2 regions of the Caldalkalibacillus uzonensis genome follow, and region 1 is predicted to be linked to the other one. Evidence: predicted binding sites of a transcription regulator. Region 1 holds the regulator's gene; the other holds the start of a gene.
What was found. The regulator LexA, encoded in region 1, represses DNA repair genes until DNA is damaged. The targets are predictions, from matches to a motif close to CGAACATATGTTCG.
Positions count from the first base shown of each region.

Region 2: the regulator LexA is predicted to act here: its motif matches at 2,259-2,272, upstream of J2S00_RS15300 (YhjD family protein).

Region 1 is NZ_JAUSUQ010000001.1:144,945-152,298, reverse strand. Features, by position in the region: gene pdxK (pyridoxine/pyridoxal/pyridoxamine kinase) at 1-623, shown strand, start outside; gene J2S00_RS00755 (metal-dependent hydrolase) at 734-1,285, shown strand; gene J2S00_RS00750 (undecaprenyl-diphosphate phosphatase) at 1,353-2,183, shown strand; gene J2S00_RS00745 (GerMN domain-containing protein) at 2,373-3,011, opposite strand; gene J2S00_RS00740 (DUF896 domain-containing protein) at 3,036-3,272, opposite strand; gene lexA (transcriptional repressor LexA) at 3,486-4,115, shown strand; gene glnA (type I glutamate--ammonia ligase) at 4,166-5,467, opposite strand; gene J2S00_RS00725 (MerR family transcriptional regulator) at 5,576-5,986, opposite strand; gene J2S00_RS00720 (methionine gamma-lyase family protein) at 6,140-7,354, opposite strand, start outside.
Region 2 is NZ_JAUSUQ010000013.1:11,649-19,002, forward strand. Features, by position in the region: gene J2S00_RS15290 (glycerophosphodiester phosphodiesterase family protein) at 1-634, shown strand, start outside; gene J2S00_RS15295 (CAP domain-containing protein) at 675-1,823, opposite strand; gene J2S00_RS15300 (YhjD family protein) at 1,820-2,197, opposite strand; gene J2S00_RS15305 (CBS domain-containing protein) at 2,350-2,808, opposite strand; gene J2S00_RS15310 (YugN family protein) at 2,960-3,343, shown strand; gene J2S00_RS15315 (Asp23/Gls24 family envelope stress response protein) at 3,465-3,842, opposite strand; gene J2S00_RS15320 (SDR family oxidoreductase) at 3,926-4,711, opposite strand; gene ytvI (sporulation integral membrane protein YtvI) at 4,849-5,928, shown strand; gene J2S00_RS15330 (ABC transporter permease) at 6,040-6,780, opposite strand; gene J2S00_RS15335 (ATP-binding cassette domain-containing protein) at 6,764-7,354, opposite strand, start outside.

The DNA of each region.
Region 1 (7,354 bases):
CACAACTAAACACGGTGCTTTCCGGCATTGGTGTTGATGCTGTAAAAACAGGTATGCTGCCGACCTCTGAAATCATCGAACTGGTCGCTGAAACTATTGACCGTCATCAACTTGACCGTGTTGTTGTTGATCCAGTAATGGTATGTAAAGGGGCTGACGAACCTGTTAATCCTGACGCTGCTGCCAGTTTAAGGGACGTGCTTGTGCCAAAAGCAACCGTTGTTACGCCTAATTTGTTTGAGGCCGCACAGTTGAGCCAACGCCCTGCTATTAATTCCATCGATGATATGAAAGAGGCAGCAACAATCATTCATCAATTAGGCCCCCGTTACGTAGTCATCAAAGGCGGAAAATTAAAAAATGATAAGGCAGTTGATCTTTTGTATGATGGCCAGTCTTTTGAACTTTTGGAGTGGGACCGGGTGGATACGGCATATACTCACGGCGCCGGTTGTACATTTGCAGCCATCATTGCTGCTGAGCTGGCTAAAGGAGCTTCTGTTAAGGTAGCTGTGCATCAAGCCAAAAAATACATTACACTGGCTATCCGTCAAGGATTTAAGTTGAATCAATATGTTGGCTCTATTAACCATCTTGCTCTAAATAATTCCTCACATGCTTGAAGCATTGCACAACATGCCAAACTGTTCAATCCACCCATGACACGGTAGCGTCAGGGTGGAATATTTTTTGTTTTGTCCATCAAAGTAAGTGGGTTGAAAGGAGATTCAGCTTGGTTGCCTCAACACATGAATCATTTGGCCTGATGTGGGGCCTGCTGACTATTATGTTTATGCAATCATCGGGTACGCTCCCTTTTACTGATCCTTTAAGTTATGGTTTTTTTCTCATTTTAGTGCTCATAGGCAGCATTTTTCCCGATATTGATAAATTCCGCTCCCGGTTAGGACGCAAGTTGTGGTTTCTGTCTGCCTTCATCAGTGTATTGTTTAGCCACCGTGGGTTCACCCATTCCCTGCTTTTTATTGTTATCATGGGAGTTAGCAGTTTGTGGGTTACACAGGCTTTAGATGTCCATCCTGTTTATGCGCTGGGTTGGACCCTTGGCGTTGCCTGCCATGTGGCAGGAGATTTTATGACCAAGGGAGGGGTGGCTTTATTATATCCTTATAAAAAACGATTTGCCTTTCCCCTCTCCATTCGAACCGGCAGCTTAACTGAACGGGGAATACTCTTTGTTCTTGTTATGATCAATCTCTACTTGTTTTTGTTACTGTTAACAAATATAAAACTGCCTGTCATAAATCTGTTTGTCGTTCCATAGAGTTGTGATAAAATGTGTTTTGTGTGACTAGTTTTGGTTAATTATGTTGGAAGGGAGACTCTTCTACATGTCATTACTTGAAGCGCTCATTTTAGGAATCGTTCAAGGCATTACAGAGTTTTTGCCCATCTCAAGTACGGCTCATATTGTCATTACTTCTTTGCTGCTAGATTTGCCGTTCCCAGGTCTGGTTATGGAGATCTTCTTACACTTGGCATCTGTGCTGGCTGTCATTATTTATTTCCGCCGCGATTTAGCCCAAATCATTACAGGATTTTTTGCTTTCATACGTTACCGTTCTCCTCATGATAAAGTTTCGTTTATATTCAGTATCTATATTATTATCGCCACGATGATCACTGGAGTGTTAGGTGTGATTCTGACCGATTTTATCGCAGAATCTCTAAAAACCCCCCCTGTTATTGCCATTTCATTAGTTGTGACAGGAAGTTTGCTTATTTTTATAGAACGTTTTCATCGCTACGGTAATAAAAATGAAGAAACAATGGGCTTAAAAGATACCTTTGTAGTTGCCTTGGGCCAAACGCTAGCCGTCATCCCTGGCATCTCCCGTTCAGGTGCCACTTTGGTTGCTGCCTTATGGACAGGATTAAACAGGGAAACAGCTGTACGCTTTTCGTTTTTGCTGGCTATTCCCGTTATTTTAGGCTCAACTGTATTACTGGTGAAAGACTTCGAACCGGGATTGGTTAATGAAATTGGTATTATCCCGTTGGTCATTGCTTTTATTGCTTCCTTTATCTTCTCCATCATCGGGATCATTTGGTTAATTGATTTCTTGAAAAAAAGCCGTCTGATTTACTTTGCCATCTATTGTTATATCCTGGCTGCCTTTGTTTACTTCTACCTTGATCGTTCACTGATTATTGATTTATAACTATGGTTAAAGAATACCCGACCGGCGGGCCGGACGTATACTTTACCTACGTGCGTAGGTCATCGTTTCCATACAATGATAACAATATAATTAGCCCAAAGAAAAAGCTGACTCTTTGTTGCGGAGCCAGCTTTTATTTCAAGCAAAAACATTTTTCGTCTAAGTCAGTATCCGGTGTTTTTGAATAACTTACTGGGTAGAATAGACTTCAGTATCTACCGAAATAGGTTCTTCAATACTGATATGACCAGCCAGTGTTTCTTGTTTTTCTCCATCAACCAATAATTGAATCTGTTCAATACCGTCGACTTGGGCGAATGTCTGCAACAGTGTTTGGATCGCAAATCCTTCTGCACTTGAACCAAAATAAACACCTTCATGCATGGATACATCGATAACTAAGGTCGAACCTTCCAATCTCATATCATTCAGACTAAAATTTTCCCACAGGGCAATGGCCTTATCTGTCTGTGGATGTTGTAAATGATCCCAAACGGCGCGCATTTTCCCCTCTTCGTCTTCAAACATCACTTCATGTTGCTCTTCGACTAATTCTAACAAGTCTTCATCCGTATAGTAAAAAGTCATGGTCACAATTTCACCCTGTTGTTCGTTATTGCCGTTCTCGGCTTCATCCTGTTCTTCTGTACCAGCTTCCTCTTCACTTGATTCGTTTGCTACAGTTTCTTCTTCTGTTTCCTGGCCCGTTTCTTCTGCATCTCCTGCTCCCGTTTGCGTATCGATTGTTCCCTGGCCACAGGCAGCCAAGACCAGTACCATCATACAAGCGGTGAAAAAGAGCAACTTCCGTCTGCTTTCTCTATTCATTTTGTCTGTTGCCACTCCTTTGATTTAATGTTGTTTTTTATATCTCTGTTGTTCTTTTTTCAACTTATCTGGTGTTACATCTCTTCCTGTTGGGTCAATCACTTTTAAACCCATTAAATTACTTTTGAATGAAGAACGGAAGGACTGGATATATTCTTGGCGCAGCTGAGCTTGCTCTTCCTTCTCCTCTGCTGTTAGCCCTTTTTGCTTTGCTTTTTGTGCCAACTGGTTAATCCGGTCTAGTTTTGCCTTGGATAGCATATCGATCCCCTTTGCTTAAGAATGTCCATATTATTACAGTAATACTTTTAAATGATTTCGTCAATCGATAATCCACATCACTCGAACTTACGTTTGTATTCGTCCCTTACATTTGATATAATATCTCATAAGTATACATAGTTAAAACTTACCATCTTCATTCGTCCAGTTTTCTTGTGTGCATTTTATTTCTTGGTATTGAGGTGAAAATTGATGTCCACATTATCCAAACGCCAAAAGCTGATCCTGGATTTTATTAAAAAGGAAGTGCGGGAAAAAGGGTATCCTCCATCAGTCCGTGAAATCGGTGAAGCAGTAGGATTGGCTTCCAGCTCTACTGTCCATGGTCACTTGTCCCGGCTCGAGAAAAAGGGATATATACGCCGTAATCCCACCAAACCCAGAGCCATTGAAGTTTTGGACGATGACATGCGCACCCAGCCTCAACCCGAATCGATTAGCACCACTTATGTGCCGGTGATCGGGAAAGTCACAGCGGGACAACCCATCACAGCAGTGGAAAATATTGAAGAATATTTTCCACTGCCAGATAAATTTGCCACTGACCCCAGTGAGTTGTTTATGCTCGTTGTCCAGGGTGACAGTATGATTGAAGCGGGTATCTATGACCGGGACTATGTCATTGTCCGCAAACAAAATTATGCTGACAACGGCGATATTGTCGTGGCTATGACTGAGGAAGATGAGGCTACTGTAAAACGGTTTTTCAAAGAGAAAAATGTGATCCGCCTACAGCCGGAAAACGCTGCACTGGAGCCCATCATCCTTAAAGACGTGACCATCTTGGGTAAAGTAATCGGGGTTTTTCGCCATATTCACTAAATAAACCGCAAAACGATGAGGGGAACAGCACTGGCTGTTCCCCTTCATTGTTAATATTGGGTCATGTATTGATCTCTTTCCCAAGGATGGACTTGAGTTCTGAACATATCCCATTCGATTTCTTTGGCCTCAACAAAGTGTGTAAAAGCATGTTCACCCAATGCATTGACGATCACTTCATCTTGTTTCAGCTCATCAATCGCTTCTTTTAATGTGGATGGTAAGCTTTCAATACCCGCTTCAGCACGATCTTGTTCATTCATGACATAAATATTACGGTCTGTGGCCTCTGGTAAAGGCAGCTTGTTCTTGATACCGTCCAAACCAGCGGCAAGCATGGCCGCCAGCGCTAAGTACGGATTGGCAGCAGGGTCAGGATTACGCAATTCCACACGGGTGCTCAATCCGCGTGAAGCAGGAATACGAATCAACGGGCTGCGGTTTTTGGCAGACCAGGCAATGTAGCACGGCGCCTCATAGCCAGGAACCAAACGTTTATATGAGTTGACAGTCGGATTGGTAATGGCAGCGAATGCTTTGGCGTGTTTTAAGAGCCCAGCCAAAAAATGCTTTGCAGTTTCACTTAAACCCAATGGATCGTTTTCGTCATAAAAGGCATTCTCATTGCCGCGGAATAAGGACAGATGGCAGTGCATGCCAGACCCGTTAATACCATAGATGGGTTTGGGCATAAAAGTGGCGTGCAAACCGTGTTTCCTGGCGATTGTTTTAACCACTAATTTAAAAGTTTGGATGTAATCTGCAGCTGTCACAGCATCAGCATATTTAAAGTCAATTTCGTGCTGGCCTGGCGCCACTTCGTGGTGAGAAGCTTCTATTTCAAAGCCCATTTTTTCCAGGGTCAATACAATATCCCGGCGGCAGTTTTCACCCAGATCAAGGGGTGCCAAGTCAAAGTAGCCACCGTCATCATTGACGTCCAATGTAGGTTCTAAATTTTCATTGGTCTTAAACAGGAAGAATTCCGGCTCAGGACCAACATTCATCGTTGAAAAGCCCATATCCTGAGCTTGTTTAAGCACCCGTTTCAATACGCCGCGCGGATCTCCGGCAAAAGGTGTACCGTCCGGATTATAAACATCACAAATCAAACGGGCCACCTTACCTTCATCCGTAATCCAGGGGAAGATCATCCAGGTATCCAGTTCAGGATACAGATACATGTCCGATTCTTCAATACGGACAAATCCTTCAATGGATGAACCATCAAACATCATTTTGTTGTCCAGTGCTTTAGGCAGCTGGCTGACGGGAATCTCTACGTTTTTAATGGTTCCCAACAAGTCCGTAAACTGGAGACGGATAAAGCGGACATTTTCCTCCTCTGCCATTCTTAAAATGTCATCTTTGGTGTAGTTCTTAGTCACAGCAGGTTCCCCTCCCTAGTGATGATGAATCTATTTTTAAAAAATAGAACACAGAAGAAATGAGCGAAAGGATCAGGACCGGAAAAAGCGGGACAATTCCCCTTGGATGAGGGACGCTTTTTCTTTTGATAAGCCGCTTAATAACTCCTGTTTTAGCAATCTGTGAACTTCTTCGTCTGTCAAGTCACGCTTCTTTTTCTTGTTTTCAGTTTCTTCCGGTACCAGATTGGCTTCAGGCGCTTTTTTATTTTCGTAAATCGCCTTAATGCCAGCGATATTGACTCCCTGGTCAATTAACTCTTTAATCTCCAACAAACGGTCAATATCGTTTAAAGAAAAAATGCGCTGATTTCCTTTATTGCGTGCAGGCTTGATTAATCCCTGCTCTTCATAATACCTAATCTGCCGGGCGGTTAAATCGGTCAGCTTCATCACAATCCCAATGGGAAAAAGGGCCATATTGCGACGAATCTCTTGGGTCATCAAGATCGCCTCCACTATATTAAAATCCAAGCCCTTGTTAAAAAATTGTTTGAATCTTTAACCTATCCCTAGTGTACGTGAAGTAAACTATGTTGTCAATATGATGTTAAGTATTTTTACATAAAAAGAGTCCAAGTGTTGGACTCCAAAAATCTAAATGTTTAACAAATCTTTTTCCAATAGCTCGTTAAGCGCTGTAAGGATGCCGATCTTAACATGCTCATAGGTCAAACCGCCCTGGACAAAACCTAAATACGGGGGGCGCAACGGGCCATCAGCTGAAAGCTCAATACTAGCCCCTTGGATAAAAGTGCCTGCTGCCATAATAATCTCATCCTCGTATCCGGGCATTGGGCTGGGGTAGGGAACAACATGAGCATTAATGGGAGACGCTTTTTGGATCCCCTGGCAGAAGGCAATTAATTTTTCCCTGGAGTTAAATTGGATGGATTGAATCAAATCGGTTCTTTTTTCATCCCATACTGGGGTGGTTTGAAATCCTAGATCTGCCAGTAAAGCGGAGGAAAAGATGGCACCTTTTAATGCCTCTCCCACGATATGTGGGGCAAGAAACAGGCCTTGATACATCTCGGGAAGCGTATTCAGATTAGCGCCTCCTTCTAAGCCAATGCCAGGTGCGAACAGGCGGGTGCCTACCCGTTCGATCAGTGTTTGTTTGCCAACGATATACCCTCCGCTGCGAACCAAACCACCCCCGGGATTTTTAATCAATGAACCAGCCATGATATCCGCTCCGACCTGAGTCGGTTCCCGCTCCTCCACAAATTCACCGTAACAGTTATCAACAAAAATGATCACGTCAGGTTTAACCTTCCTGACCAGGGTAATCATGTCCTGGATCTGGTCAATGTTAAATGAAGGACGGTCCGCATACCCCCTTGAACGCTGTATGCCGATCACCTTGGTCCGTTCGGAGATGACCCTTTGAATACCCTCCGGGTCAATTTCACCTTCTTTCGTCAAGGAAACCTCCTGATAACCAATGCCAAAGTCGGCTAAAGAGCCTGGCACAGGTGATCCTTCAGCTGCCTGTCCAATCACCTGCTCCAGGGTGTCATACGGCTTACCAGTGATATAAACCAGTTCATCACCCGGTCTTAACAGTCCAAACAGGCAGGTCGCGATGGCATGTGTGCCTGAAATAAGTTGGGGACGCACAATAGCGGCCTCTGTATGAAAGATGGTGGCGTAAACTTTTTCCAGTATCTCCCGCCCCATATCATCGTAGCCATAACCCGTACTGGGCGCAAAATGATGATCCCCTACTTCATGGTCACGAAAAGCATGCAGAACCTTCCATTGGTTCAGTTCAACCGTGCGCCGAATCTGATCCAACACTGGCCTGAT
Region 2 (7,354 bases), on a different contig from region 1:
CATTGAAATTGACGTGCAAATGACAAAAGACAGTCAGGTTATTGTCTTCCACGATGAATGGTTAGGCCGCACCACTAATGGGAGCGGATTTGTTTATGATACGCCGTATGCCGAGATTCGCCGATTGGATGCTGGGGAGTGGTTTCATCCTCGCTTCAAAGGAACCCATGTTCCTCTGCTTGAAGAGGTGCTGCACCTGCTACAAGATCAGCCGGTTACCCTTCATATTGAACTCAAAAATCACTTAATTGATTACCCGGGATTGGAACAAAGCGTGATTGACTTGGTCCAGCGTTACCAGATGGACAACAAGGTCATTTTGTCCTCTTTCAGAGTCGATAGTCTGGAAACTTGCCTCTACATGGCACCTCACATTCGGCGCGGACTGTTATGTTGGGGAACACTGCTGCCCTTTTTTACCACTGATGAATGGCGCCAGCTCGACCTATATTCCGTTCATCCCCATGTCTCGTTAGTGGGAGAAAATCTGCGCCCCCTTCAGCAAGAAGGGTATTACATTTTCCCCTATGTCGTTGAACGGAAATCCCAACTAGCGCTGTGCCAACAATATGAGGTGGATGGACTGTTTACCAACTGCCCCCGCCGCATTAAAAAGCTTCTCAAGCAAAACTGACTTCCAATCGATAAAAACCTCGGACGATTTATTCCGAGGGTTATTGTTTGACAAAATTTTGCGTATAGTATTTATCCACCACACCCACTCCCAAATGCGTAAAGGCCGGTTCAACAATATTTTGCCGGTGACCGGGACTATTTAGCCAGCCATGATGAACATCAGCGGCATCCACATAGTTCCAGGCAATGTTTTCTCCTGCTTTGGCAAAGGTGACGCCTCCACGCTGAAGACGTTCTCCCAGGTCCCCATAATGGGGAGAGTAGTGGTCGAAATAGTTATTTTCCAGCATGTCCTGGCTGTGTCTCCGTGCGACATCCGCCACGCCATCATGCCAATCAAAAGGAGTCAATTTGATCATGGTGCGGGTGACGTTAACCATATCAAAAATTTGCCGCTCATTGGCTTGGTCGACGGCCTGCCGTTCCTGTTCATTTAAGGGAGAAGGTTCAGGCAGTGAACCAACATATTTCAGGGTATAGGGCCGGTGCAACAGGAGGGTCTCCAAATCCATCAAGCGTATACCAGCAATGCTTTCCCCTCCATGAAGATCTATATACAGCTGTACAGCGAAATCGTCTTCCAGATAAAGAGGCCTCTCCCGTATGTCATCTTCCGAGAGCACAAACGAATAATAGCCCCATTGATACGTAAACGTATATTCTTCCTGTTCTGACCAAGCTCCTGCCCACTCTTCTCTCTCCTGCCCCACACGCCAGTCTTTCCATTGCCAGCCGGGGGCATTGGTATAAACGGTATTCACCTGGTTATCTTTTATTCCTATCTGCACATATGCTTCCCAATCATGATTATAAATCCACCACTCATAACCATAAGCACTGGGATCAATGCGCTCTGGGTTACCCCATTTTTCCCTGACTTCAGCCGCTGTCATCCCCAAGGCCACATACAGTCCGGGATCAGAGATTGAATAAAAACCTGCCTCCGCGGTATGTTTCTCCGTTGTTTCCTTATTCTGCACAGATTCAACGGGAAGTGTTTCTTCCCGTTCTTCTGCCGGTATGCGTTGGGGCACTGAAAGGTAATGGTCCACCATTACTGCCGGGAGTTCACGAACCTTATTCCACTTTATCTGCCAGCTGTCAGACCACGTCTCCCATCCTACCAGCCACAGATGAATCAAACTGCCAACAATCAGGCCCAGCACAATACCCCGCCACAGCTTCATCTCTCTCCTCCTCTCTCTCCAGTCAGGTAACAAAACAGCAGCTTTTCACACTCCCCCCGCAGCACATCATTGGTATAGCGATGCTGATACAAGTATCCCCGAAATTTAGTGGTGACCAGCCGGAACGTCCTTTCCTGCTGTTCGGAAATAATGCATCCGCCCAACTGAGTGATTTGACGGCGCAGTTGATGTATATCTTTTTCCACCTGCTGATGAATCCTCTCTAATATCCGGCAGTACAAACGAGATAATTTTAATCTGGAGTGGTGCAGTTCCTTCACTTCCAACGGAATTACTTTTAACAGAATTTGCAAAACGGTATATTGCTTTAACAACTCCGTAAATAATTGATATTCTTTAGAATTAGTGATCATACCGTCAAACTCCGCTTCTGTTATTATTTTTACCCTTTTTTTACGTTACAAACATTATATACGAACATATGTTCTTTTTTCAAGCAAAAAATGAGTCTGCCAGGCAGACTCAAGTGTGCATTGTGCTAAGGGCAGGAGATAAGGGGACAAATTTAAGATTCGTATGTGGGAGAGTGGGTATCGGTTTCGCCCCGTCTTTCGGAGATCTCACTCAGGGCAACTTCTGCTTCATCATCATAATTATCACGGACAGCCAAATCACCCAACGCCACAATCCCTACCAACTTATTGCCCTCCACAACAGGCAAGCGGCGAATTTGGTGTCGGGACATCAGTTCAGCTGCTTCATCTACTGTGGTGTCAGGACTACAACAAATCACATCGGCGGTCATGATTTCTGTCACTTGGGTGGAATTGGGTTTCCGTTCGGCTACTCCACGAATAACAATATCCCGGTCCGTTATGACCCCCAGCAGCTGGTCATTGGAAACAACTGGAATAACCCCTACATCCCATGTTTTCATTTTAACAGCTGCTTCATAGATATTGTCTTCAGGAATACAACAGTTGACCTGACGGGTCATGATATCACTTACCGTTTGTTGGGCCATGTTATAACCTCCTTTTTTTCCTGCTAAAATCGGTTCAATATTAACCTGTCCAAAGTGAAAAAAATCATACATGAAAAAATTAAGCATTTGCATCTTCAAGCCATTCATACTATGATAAATAAAGATGAGACGGGATAAAGGAGGAATCGTTATGATCATTATGGATACAGGATTGGAAGGCAAGGAAATTGCCATCCGGGACCTGGACGTAGCTATGGAACATGTCGGTTTTGTACGCTGGGCCTGGGATTATAAACGAGCCACCTATGATTATAAATATGTGGATAGCAAAGATGGAAAAACATACTATATCCGTGTTCCCGCTGAAGTGGTGGAAGGGATTATTGAGGACAGCGGCCATGCTATTGTAAAGATCGGTGAACCTTACATCGGGGTCCATACCTTTCCCCATGGTGTCGCCTATGATCATGATTTCCCCAAACATGCCTTAAACCGGGCCAAGGAAAAGCTGGCCGAATTAAACAAGCTGCTTAAAGTCAAGGAAGAGAAAGAAGAAGAACATACTGCTCATTAACATGCGTCTAATCAAAAATGACCTCCTGACAAGGAAGGTCATTTTTTGTCATGAACCAGGTTAATATTTTAATCCAAGTTTTTGAAAGTTAGACAGGCTCCTTATTGTTTGAGCATGTGCGTCAGCTTTCCTGGTTCTCTTGCTGTTCAGACGGCTTGGCGAAATCGACGCCTTCCACACGGACATTCACTTCGTTAACGTACAAACCGGTCATATTTTCTACCGCTTCTTTCACGTTACGCTGTACATTGCGGCACACATCATCAATTTTTTGGCCGTACTGGACGATCACTCTCAAATGGATGGCCGCTTCGTTATTGTTGATGTTTACTTGCACGCCTTTGTGGACCTGTTTACCACTCACCCGTCTGGCAAAGCCTTCCACAATGCCGCCAGACATGCTCGTGATCCCTTCTGTATCCAGTGTAGCTATACTGGCTATGACTGCCACAACATCATCCGCAATACGCACAACACCTTTGTCTTTTGTTTCTTCCATCTGCTTCACCCCTTTAGATACTCTATCATCAGTTTATGACCAATAAAACTTTTTTAACAGGCCAGCGAGTCATTTTTTATCATCTACAGGGCTTTAACCATTCCGCCGTCTACCATGTATGTGGAACCGGTTAAATAGGTGTTGGCCGGTGAGAGCAAGTAGGCAACCAGCTGTCCGAATTCATGGGGTTCACCATACCGCTTTAAGGGGATGTCCTGTAAGGATTCTTGCTGTACTTGTTCCAGTGTTTTACCTTCCCGTTCAGCTTTGGCTTGATCCAAGGCCTGGAGACGGTCGGTGGCAATGCGTCCCGGGCAGACCGTGTTAACCAGGATACCTTTTTCGGCCAATTCGATGGATAAGGTTTTCATCAATCCCTGTACCCCAGCCCGCATGGTGTTGGACAAAATCAGCCCAGGGATAGGAACTTTAACAGAAGAGGAGGCAATCGTAATGATCCGCCCACCACTCGTTTCCATCAAGGGCACACTGGCACGGACCAAGCGTACTACACTTAACAGGTTGGTTTCAAAGGCACGCTGCCAGTCATCGTCAGCAAAGGATAAAAACGAGCCGGCCGGAGGTCCTCCAGCATTACACACCAAGCCAAACAATTCAGTGGTTGCTTTCCTTACCTCTTGAAAAAGACGCTCCACATCTTCGGGCTGTGACACATCAGCCGGAATCGTGATCACCTTCTGCCCTGTTTGTTGTTCAATGTCACGGGCCGCATCAGCCAAGGCCTGCTCACTACGGCTGGAGATAATGACTCGTGCCCCTTCCTTGGCTAAAGCCAGGGCACTTGCTTTACCCAACCCTTTACTGGCGGCTGTCACCAACACTGCTTTGCCATTATAACCTAAATCCATCATGTTCCCTCCTTTTTATTTTTACCCTCTATCTTATTCGCCAAACCTGCCCAAAATCCTTGTTAAGGAACGAAATATTGCCCGAGAAGGACTAGAACTGTCCGGCATTAAGTACTATAATGAGGAGGAATGGACTTGTGTCCGCAGAAAGGAGAGCAGCATTGAAAGAGATCATTACACCCAAACGTATCATCATTGCATGTGTGCTCTTGATCAGTGGGTTTATTTTATATCGATACTTATCTGTGTTTATGCCCTTGATTCTGGCTTTTGTCACAGCGTTATTGCTGGAGCCGCTGGTGAAACTGGCCCAAAGGACGCTGTACTTAAAGCACCGGCTTGCAGCAGTCACCCTCGTGTTTATTTTGTTTGTCTGCTTTATTGGTTTAATGTTTTATCTGGGGATTACCAAGCTGGTCAACGAGGCCATGAAGTTTATCGACCGTTTGCCCTATTACATTATTGAGGTTACTTTCTTTGTGGAGAATGCCATTGAGCAATTTAACGAAACGATTGCTACCCTCCCCCAACCGCTGGTTGAAGAAATTGAGAGACAAAGTTTTGTGATTATCAGCAAGGCCAATCAGATCTCAGCCCAAGCCATTTCTGCCGCAGCAGGGTGGGTGCAAGCGATTCCCAATCTGATTGTTGTTATTTTGATCTACTTGATTGCCCTGTTTCTGATCAGCAAGGAGCTCCCCAGGTACATTGAGGCATTTTACACCATGTTCAAAGAGGAAAATGCCGAAAAAGTCCGGTATATGTTTCAACGCTTGTCCCGCGTGTTTACGGGCTTTTTTAAAGCTCAGTTTTTGGTGAGCATTATTATCTTTATTGTTTCATATGTCGGTTTGCTGTTAATCTCGCCCCGCAATGCTTTGTTGATGGCAGTGATCATTTGGATTATCGACTTTATCCCTATTATCGGCTCGATTGTCATTCTGGCACCGTGGGGCCTGTTTAATCTAATTACAGGAGATACTCATACAGGCATACAATTATTAATTTTGGCCATGGTTCTGTTAACGATCCGCCGCACAGTAGAACCCAAAGTGATGGGAGATCAAATCGGATTGCCTCCCTTGCCCACGTTGATCGGTATATACTTAGGGTTTTACTTTTTGGGCGTGATTGGCCTGATTGCCGGGCCATTACTGATTATCGCCTTTCTCTCTGCCAAGGAAGCAGGAATTATCCGTTTCAATTTCAAAATATGACCCAAAACAAAAGCCAGCTCTTCTCTAGCAGCTGCTTGATGACAGCACTGGAGGCAAGCTGGTTTTTTTCTCTGGGAGAACAATTCCTCCACCCTGCATACTATGATCTGGCTATTTCCGACTGGCCGGGAACGACACATATTTAAATCCACTCTTAGCCAGCCAGTATAAAATAAAACTACACACTAACAAAACGGGAGCTTCCATCCATTTCCATTCAGCACGATAGTCCCGTAAGTCTGCCGCCGAATAGCCCCACCAAGACAAGCCTATCACCACCAACACAGGCAAGGTTAACAGTTTAAAACTGATCAGCAGTCTGGCCCACCGCCGGTGCGTCAGCACAGCGATCAAAAAGGCAGTGCTATAAGTAAAGAGATACAAAGTATACAACCCCGGTGCCGAAAGCCATATTGCTGCACCCATCATCTGCCCCGCACCCAATATTACGAGCAGCACCAAGAAAGACAGATAAATTCCCGTTAAGCTCAAAACACCAAACCACCATTTGCTGCTCACCACTTGCCGCCTGGATATGGGCAAGGTCAACAGGAAATCCAGTGTGCGCTCCTTTTTTTCCTTAGTGACCAGCCTCTGTCCAAAGATAAAAATGGCCACTAAGTGAAAGGGGATGAGGACAGCCAGCCCCCCGTCAGTCAATATATGGAACTGTTCCTGCCAAAACGGCCAAGTGAGCCATGCCTGCCACCGGTGAGGATCATGAACTTGGGATAAATGAGTCACTAATGGATAAAAAACTGGAGATAAAAGAAAAAATAAGAACAAACTCAATACAGAAAATTTATGGTTAAGCCATTCCTTGCGTAACAACAATCTAGACCCATGCTTCATTTCTAAACCCTCTCTTCAGCTCACAGGGCAAGAGCTGCCCTCCCTCCAGACGAAACCCATAATCAGCAATCTCTTGCAGCTCCTGCTCAGAATGGGTTGTAAAGACCACAGTCGTTCCGTGATTAATCACATCTTGGGACAACAGCTTTAACATGTCCATTTTCTCTGCAGGGCTGAACCTTTTCGTTGGTCCATCCAAAACAATCAGTTTGGAGCGGGCGGACAAGGCGATGATCACAGACAGCCAGACTTTTTGTTCATGGGGAAGCTGCTTGATTTTCTTGCCCAGGGAGATATCCAGCCCCTGGATTAAGGAATAGCATCGTTTTTCGTCCCAATGGCGATACAAACGGTGCATCCACTGCAATAATTCCTTCACTTTGAGCCGGGAATAAAAGGTGCTGTCGTTTAAGATAAAGCTGGCCAACTGCCGGTAAGCAGGGTTGTCTGGTGTGATGTTTTGGTCAAAGATACAAACCTTCCCTTTAGTAGGGCGAATGAGGCCGGCCAAGAGCCGCACCAGTGTGGTTTTGCCAGCACCTGCAGTACCCACAATACCGCAAACACAACCCTG